DNA from 3 places in the Nocardioides sp. NPDC101246 genome. Region 1 is predicted to be linked to each of the others. Evidence: predicted binding sites of a transcription regulator. Region 1 holds the regulator's gene; each other region holds the start of a gene.
The links. Region 1 encodes LexA, which represses DNA repair genes until DNA is damaged. Its sites were predicted from a motif close to TCGAACANNTGTTCGA; they were not measured.

Region 2: ACIRON_RS30285 (DUF222 domain-containing protein) is a predicted target of LexA. The motif match lies at 1,153-1,168, and genes of this name have one in related genera.
Region 3: ACIRON_RS15160 (DUF222 domain-containing protein) is a predicted target of LexA. The motif match lies at 1,145-1,160, and genes of this name have one in related genera.

Annotation. Positions count from the first base shown of each region.
Region 1 is NZ_JBIWNX010000018.1:88,701-90,965, forward strand. Features, by position in the region: gene ACIRON_RS26645 (MXAN_6640 family putative metalloprotease) at 1-726, opposite strand, end outside; gene lexA (transcriptional repressor LexA) at 1,031-1,798, opposite strand; gene ACIRON_RS26655 (LysM peptidoglycan-binding domain-containing protein) at 1,981-2,265, shown strand, end outside.
Region 2 is NZ_JBIWNX010000027.1:26,387-28,651, reverse strand. Features, by position in the region: gene ACIRON_RS30290 (aminoglycoside phosphotransferase family protein) at 28-954, shown strand; gene ACIRON_RS30285 (DUF222 domain-containing protein) at 1,353-2,265, shown strand, end outside.
Region 3 is NZ_JBIWNX010000007.1:196,091-198,355, reverse strand. Features, by position in the region: gene ACIRON_RS15160 (DUF222 domain-containing protein) at 1-961, opposite strand, end outside; gene ACIRON_RS15155 (class I SAM-dependent methyltransferase) at 1,436-2,044, shown strand; gene ribH (6,7-dimethyl-8-ribityllumazine synthase) at 2,059-2,265, opposite strand, start outside.

The DNA of each region.
Region 1 (2,265 bases):
GGACTCCATCATCCAGCGGTCCTCGCCGGCGTCGTAGGCGAACTGGACCGCGTGGAAGTATTCGTGCGCGGCGGTCACCCGGAGGTTCTCGGTGGGTGTGTTGTACGACCCGTACTCGCTGGTGGCGTAGTCGTTGTCCAGGACGCAGTAGGCCGTCGCGGCGGTCTTGGAGACCTTCGTCTCGGGCGCGCAGTAGCCGTAGTAGCCCTCGTCGTAGAGGTTCTCCAGGTAGATGTCGACCTTGCCCGGGGTGACCGACTTGTCGGCCGCGGGCTTGCGGTAGCCCGCCTGCACGTAGAGGTTGTGGACCTTCGTGACCACGTCACGGACCTGGGTCGCGTACGCCGTCGAGGCGCGGTCGCCGCCCTTGCCCGGCGTGTAGTGGACGCAGACCACGTCGCTGCAGGTCTGGGTCGCGGTGCGGGGGCGGGCGAGCAGCTCACGCGCGGCCGCCTTGTTGGAGCCGTCCAGGGCGTCCTTGGCGTTCCACAGGTCGGTCAGCGCGATGGTCGCGTCGGGCCGGCCGGCGATGTGCCGCCCGGGCACGACCTGGCGGGCGCCGCGCACCGACTGGTTGCGCTTGACCTTCTTGGCCGCGGCGAGCGCCTCCCGGGCCACCTTCTCCGTCACCGGCTGCTCGGCGCTGGTGTCACCGCCGGTCCTCACCGAGGTCGCCGGGGTCGAACCGGTTGCGGGCATGGTGGCGACGAATGTCGCGGCGACCATGCCTGCGATCAAGACGAGGGAGCGTTGTTTCCGGTTGATCCGGCGGACAATGTTTCGCATGAGATACCAGACGTTCGGGAAGGCAGACCTGGGCAGTCTAAGCGCAGAGCGCCGCTGTGTCCGGCGGACACGGCCTAGACCTGCTGCGTGACGCGATGGAGCCGGTTGCTTCCGGTTGCCGTGGCGGGTGGAGCGTGGGTCGAGCATGCTCGGCTCGAGCAGGTGGACGAGACGCAGCCGCCGGCCCTGACAGGGCCGGCGGCTGAAATCACGCAGTGTTCCCGGGCCGTTCCCCGGGGCGGGCTCAGAGGCTGCGCAGGACCGCAGTCACCTTGCCGAGGATCGTGGCGTGGGTGCCGTCGATCGGCTCGTACGCAGCGTTGTGCGGCAGCAGCCAGACCTTGCCGTCCTTGCGGGACAGCGTCTTGACCGTGGCCTCGCCGTCGATCAGCGCGGCCACGATCTCGCCGTTCTCGGCGGTCGGCTGCTGGCGCACGACCACGAAGTCGCCGTCGCAGATGGCCGCGTCGACCATCGAGTCACCCGAGACCGAGAGCAGGAAGAGGTCGCCGTTGCCGACCAGCTGCTTGGGCAGCGGGAAGACGTCCTCGACGCTCTGCTGGCTCGAGGTCTCCTCGGCCAGGATCGGGCCACCGGCCGCGATCCGCCCGACCAGGGGGACCATGGCTGCGTCGGGGTTGGGGTTGATGTCGGCCTCGGCGCTGATCGTCGAGTCGGGCTCCTCGCCGGACATGGCCTTGCGGTGGGCCATCACCTCGGGGAGGAAGACCTCGAGGGCGCGCGGTCGCTTCGGATCCTTGCGGATCAGACCACGCTGCTCCAGCGCACGGAGCTGGTGGGCGACGCTGCTCGTGCTGGTCAGCCCGACCGCGGCGCCGATCTCGCGCATGCTGGGCGGGTAGCCGCGCTGCTCGATGCTGTCGCGCAGGTGAGCGAGGATGCGCTGCTGACGCGGCGTGAGCCCGGTCGCGTCCGGCGGCCCGTCGGGCAACTCGCGGACGCGGCTCTTCTTCGAACCGCCTGATCCGGTGCCTGTCTTCTGCGTGGTCATGTCACCACATTAGTCCCTCTGGCACCACGACATCAAACATTTGTTCGACCTCGTGGGCGGCGCGTGTCGGCGTTCGAAAATTCTGGGCGTCGCTACTTGCGTTGTTCGAACACGTGATCTACCTTCGAACATGTGCTCGATCGAACACGTGATCGAGAGACTTGTGATCAGGAGGCCGTGAGATGAGTGCAACAGTCTATGTGCTGCCCGTAGCCGAGCCGCCCCGTCCGGTGCGGGAGGTGCGTCGCTCGACCGTTCGGCTCACCCGTCGCGGACGAGTCGTCGTGTTCGCATTCGCGCTCGTCGTGCTCTTCGGGATCGCGTTCATCGGAGCGCGGGTGGCGTTCGCCGTGGAGGGTGGTGCCGAAAAAAGCCCCGCTCCCTCCGCCCACACGATGGTCGTCAGCGATGGCGACACGCTCTGGGACATCTCCTCGAAGGCCGTCGCCGGCAGCGACGCTTCGATT
Region 2 (2,265 bases), on a different contig from region 1:
AAATCATGCGCGCCGCGGGGCGCCGACATGGTTGGCTCGCTCCCGATGAACGCCGCGATGCACGACGACGAGCTGATGATCGACGAGGACCTGGTGCGGTCCCTGCTGAGGCGGGACCTCGCCGCGTACGCAGAGCTTCCCCTCCGCCCGCTGGACTCGACCGGGTCGACGAACCGGCTCTTCCGGCTCGGCGAGGAGCATCTCGTACGCCTCCCCCGCCAGCCCGGCGGATCGGCCACGATCACGCAGGAAGCCCGCCGGCTGCCCGGGTTCGCGGCCAACCTCGCGGTGGCGACGCCGGAGGTGACGGCGGTCGGCGAGCCGGGGTTCGGCTACCCCGAGCGCTGGAGCGTGGTGCGCTGGCTCGAGGGCGAGAAGCCGGGACCGGGCGCCGGTGACGTGACCGCCGCGGACCTGGCCGGGGTCGTGACCGGGCTCCGGCGTACCGAGGTGCCGCAGGAGGCGCTCGAGGATCCCGATCTGCGCTGGTACCGCGGCGAGCCGATCGCCGGCTTCGACGCCGATGTGCGGTTCCGCCTCGAGGAGTGTCGCGAGCTCGCCGAGCTCGACCTGGACCTGGACCTGGACGCGGTCGAGACCGTCTGGGAGCAGGTGATGGCCCTGCCCCCGGCCGACGCCGAGCCACGCTGGGTCCACGGGGACCTGCTCGCCGAGAACCTGCTGTCTCGCGAGGGCCGTCTCACCGCCGTACTCGACTTCGGGGCCCTATCCGTCGGCGACCCGACCGTCGATCTGATCTGCGCCTGGGAGCTCCTCGACGCCGCCGGCCGCGACTCGTTCCGCGCGCTCCTCGATCTCGACGACGCCACCTGGCTCCGCGCTCGGGGCTGGGCGCTCTTCATCGCGCTGATGACGTTCCCCTACTACTGGCGGACCATGCCCGTACGCTGCGCGGACCGCCTTGTGATGGCTCGTGCTGCGGTGGCGGGCTGAATGGTTTGCCTTCCAGCGTGGGTGGGGCCAATACGTGGTCTGGGTTGGGAGATTTCGAACCAGGGTGTCTGGGTTGGGTGCCATTTGGCTGTCTTGCGGGCTTCCAGCAGCGGTCGGGGTTGGGTTGGGGATATCTGTCCCTGATTGGGTTGGGTTTTGCTTTGTGTGGTAGGCTCGGCGCAGGCGTAAACGTGATGGCCGACCACCTCTTCAAGAGGCGTGCCCTTCCACCCGAGACACAACGGGGGTGGGGTAATCCAGGGGAACCAGGGGCGTGAACGCTGAGCTGCGAGGGTAAGTAATAGCCCGTACTGCCGGGCCTCCGAGACCAGCGAACCAACCGGGATTCTGCGCGGGCAGAAACCCTTGAGTTCGTACGTCGGGAGGTGACCGAATCGATGACCACGCTGCAACAACCACAACACCCCGTACTGGGGGCACTGGTCGCGATCACCGGCGCCCTTGATGGTGTCGCGGATGCCAATCCGGTGTTCATGGCCACCGAGCAGAAGGCCACTACGCTGCTTGAGATCGCGCGGGCCAAGGCGCAGCTGGCCGAGCTCGAGCTCCGGGTGCTCGCCACCGCCGAGGACGTCGCTGCCCAGAGTGCTGCCCGTGATGTTGCGGCCTGGCTGCATCAGCACACCCACCAACGCCCGGAGACCCTCCGTGCCGACCTCCGCCTCGCCGAGACCCTCGACCGGACCTACCACCAGGTCGCGGCCGCGATGCGCACAGGGGCGTGCAACCCGGCGCAGGCCCAGGTGATTGTCAACGCCCTCGACGACTTCCCCGCCGGGCTCGACCCCGAGATCCGCACCAAGGCCGAAGAGACCCTGGTCGCCTACGCGACCCGGTTCGACCCCACCCAGCTCCGCCGCCTCGGCCGTCGCATCCTCGACGTGATCGCCCCGGAGGTCGCCGAGGCGGAAAAAACTCGCCGGCTGGCGGCCGAGGAGGCCCACGCGAGGAAGAAGACCCGCCTGGCGATGCGGCGGCTCGGGGATGGCACCACCCGGATCACCGCGGTCATCCCGGATGCGGCCGCGGACCGTCTCGCGACCAACCTGGAAGCGTTCGCGTCACCGCGGCGCGAGGACGGCACCCGTGCCGAGACCGGTGAGTATCTGCCCTACGACCGTCGCCTGGGACGCGCGTTCTGTCAGATGCTGGAGACCCTCGACCCGGGTCGGCTCCCGATCCACGGCGGGGATGCGACCACGGTGATCGTGACCATCGACATCGACCAGCTCCGCAACGAGGCCGGCATCGCCCAGATCATCGGCGGGTCCCCGATCACCGCCGCCGAAG
Region 3 (2,265 bases), on a different contig from region 1:
TGCCGAGGACGGCGGGGAGGATGTTCGCGGTGCAGGCCAGGCGCCGGGCCTCGGCCGCGGTGATCGGGCTGCCACCCACGATCTGGGCGATGCCGGCCTCTTTGCGGAGCTGGTCGATGTCGATGGTCACGATCACCGTGGTCGCGTCCCCGCCGTGGATCGGGAGCCGCGATGGGTCGAGGGTCTCCAGCAGCTGGCACAACGCGCGTCCCAGGCGGCGGTCGTAGGGCAGGTACTCGCCGGTCTCGGTGCGGGTCCCGTCATCGCGCCGCGGTGAGGCGAACGCCTCCAGGTTGGTCGCGAGCCGGTCCGCGGCCGCATCCGGGACCACCGCTGTGATCCGGGTGGTGCCATCCCCCAGCCGCCGCATCGCCAGGCGGGTCTTCTTCCGGGCGTGGGCCTCCTCGGCCGCCAGCCGGCGGGCTTCTTCGGCTTCGGCGATCTCGGGGGCGATGACGTCGAGGATCCGGCGGCCGAGGCGGCGGAGCTGGGTGGGGTCAAACCGGGCCGCATAGGCAACCAGCGCTTCTTCTGCCTTGACCCGGATCTCAGGATCGAGATCAGCGGGCAGCTCATCGAGGGCGTTGACGATGACGTGGGCTTGGGCGGGGTTGCAGTCCCCGGCGCGCATCGCGGCCGCCACCAGCCCGTAGGTCCGGTCGAGGGCCTCAGCGAGTCGCAGGTCGGCACGCAGGGTCTCGGGGCGTTGGTGGGTGTGGTGATGTAACCAGGCCGCGACATCACGGGCAGCACTCTGGGCAGCGACGTCTTCGGCGGTGGCGAGGACCCGCAGTTCGAGCTCGGCCAGCTGCGCCTTGGCGCGGGCGATCTCGAGCAGCGTGGTGGCCTTCTGGTCGGTGGCCATGAACACCGGGTTCGCTTCGGCGACCGCCTCGAGCGAGGTGGTGATCGCGACCACGGCCGAGAGCACAGGGTGTTGTGGCTGTTGCAGCGTGGTCATCGAAGCGGTCGCCTCCCGACGTACGAACTCAAGGGTTTCTGCCCGTGCAGAATCCCGGTTGGTTCGCTGGTCTCGGAGGCCCGGCAGTACGGGCTATTACTTACCCTCGCAGCTCAGCGTTCACGCCCCTGGTTCCCCTGGAATACGTCTCACTCGTTGTGTCTCGAGTGGAACGCACGCCTCTTGAAGAGGTGGTCGGCCATCACGTTTACGCCTGCGCCGAGCCTACCACACAAAGCAAAACCCATGAACCCAATCAGGGACAGATATCCCCAACCAAACCCAGACCGCTGCTGGAAGGCGCGCAAGACAGCCAAATGGCACCCCACCCAGACACCCTGGTTCGAAATCTCCCAACCCAGACAACGTATTGGCCCCACCCGCGCTGGAACCCAAGCACGAGACCAAACGGACACACGTCCGCTCCCCCACACCCCCGAAAAGGGCAGCCGAACCCGCTACCCTCTGTCACCGATGACCATGACCGAGATCGGCGCAGCCTACGACAGCCGCGCAGCTGAGTACATCGACCTGTTCGGAACGATCGAGCAGCTCGCCGAGCGCGACCGAGAGACGATCACCACCTGGCGAGACACCACGTCCGGCCGTCTCCTGGACGCCGGCTGCGGCCCCGGGCTCTGGAGCCAGGAGCTCACCACGAGCGGCGTACGCGAGGTGGTCGGCCTTGATGCCTCCGCCGAGTTCGTCGCCGCCGCACGAGCGCGGTATCGAGACGTCAGCTTCCAGCGAGCGGACCTCGCCGCGCTCCCACTGGCTGACCGGTCGATCGGCGGCATCCTGGCGTGGTATTCGATCATCCACACCCCACCAGCCGACCTGCCCGCGATCCTGGGCGAGTTCGCCCGTGTCCTCGCGCCCGGCGGATCCGCGCTGATCGGCTTCTTCGACGGCGAGCCCGGCGAGGCGTTCGACCACGCGGTCCACACCGCCTACTACTGGTCGCCCGAGGCCCTCGGCGACCTGCTCGCCCCGCACGGGTTCACCGTCGCGCAGGCGAGGACGCGACAGGACCCGGATGCGCGCCGCCGCCAGGGTGATCTGGTGGCGACGCGCATCAAGTGACCTGTCAGTGCGCCTCAGTAGTGGCGTACGCAGTCGCGCAGGGTGAGCGCGGTCTCCATGGCCGCCGCGGCGGCCTCGTAGCCCTTGTCCTCGCTGGACCCCTCGAGCCCGGCCCGGTCGAGCGCCTGCTCTTCGTTGTCGCAGGTCAGCAGGCCGAAACCGACCGGGACGACATGGTCGATCGCGACCCGGTTCAGCCCGTCGGTGGCGGCGGAGCAGAC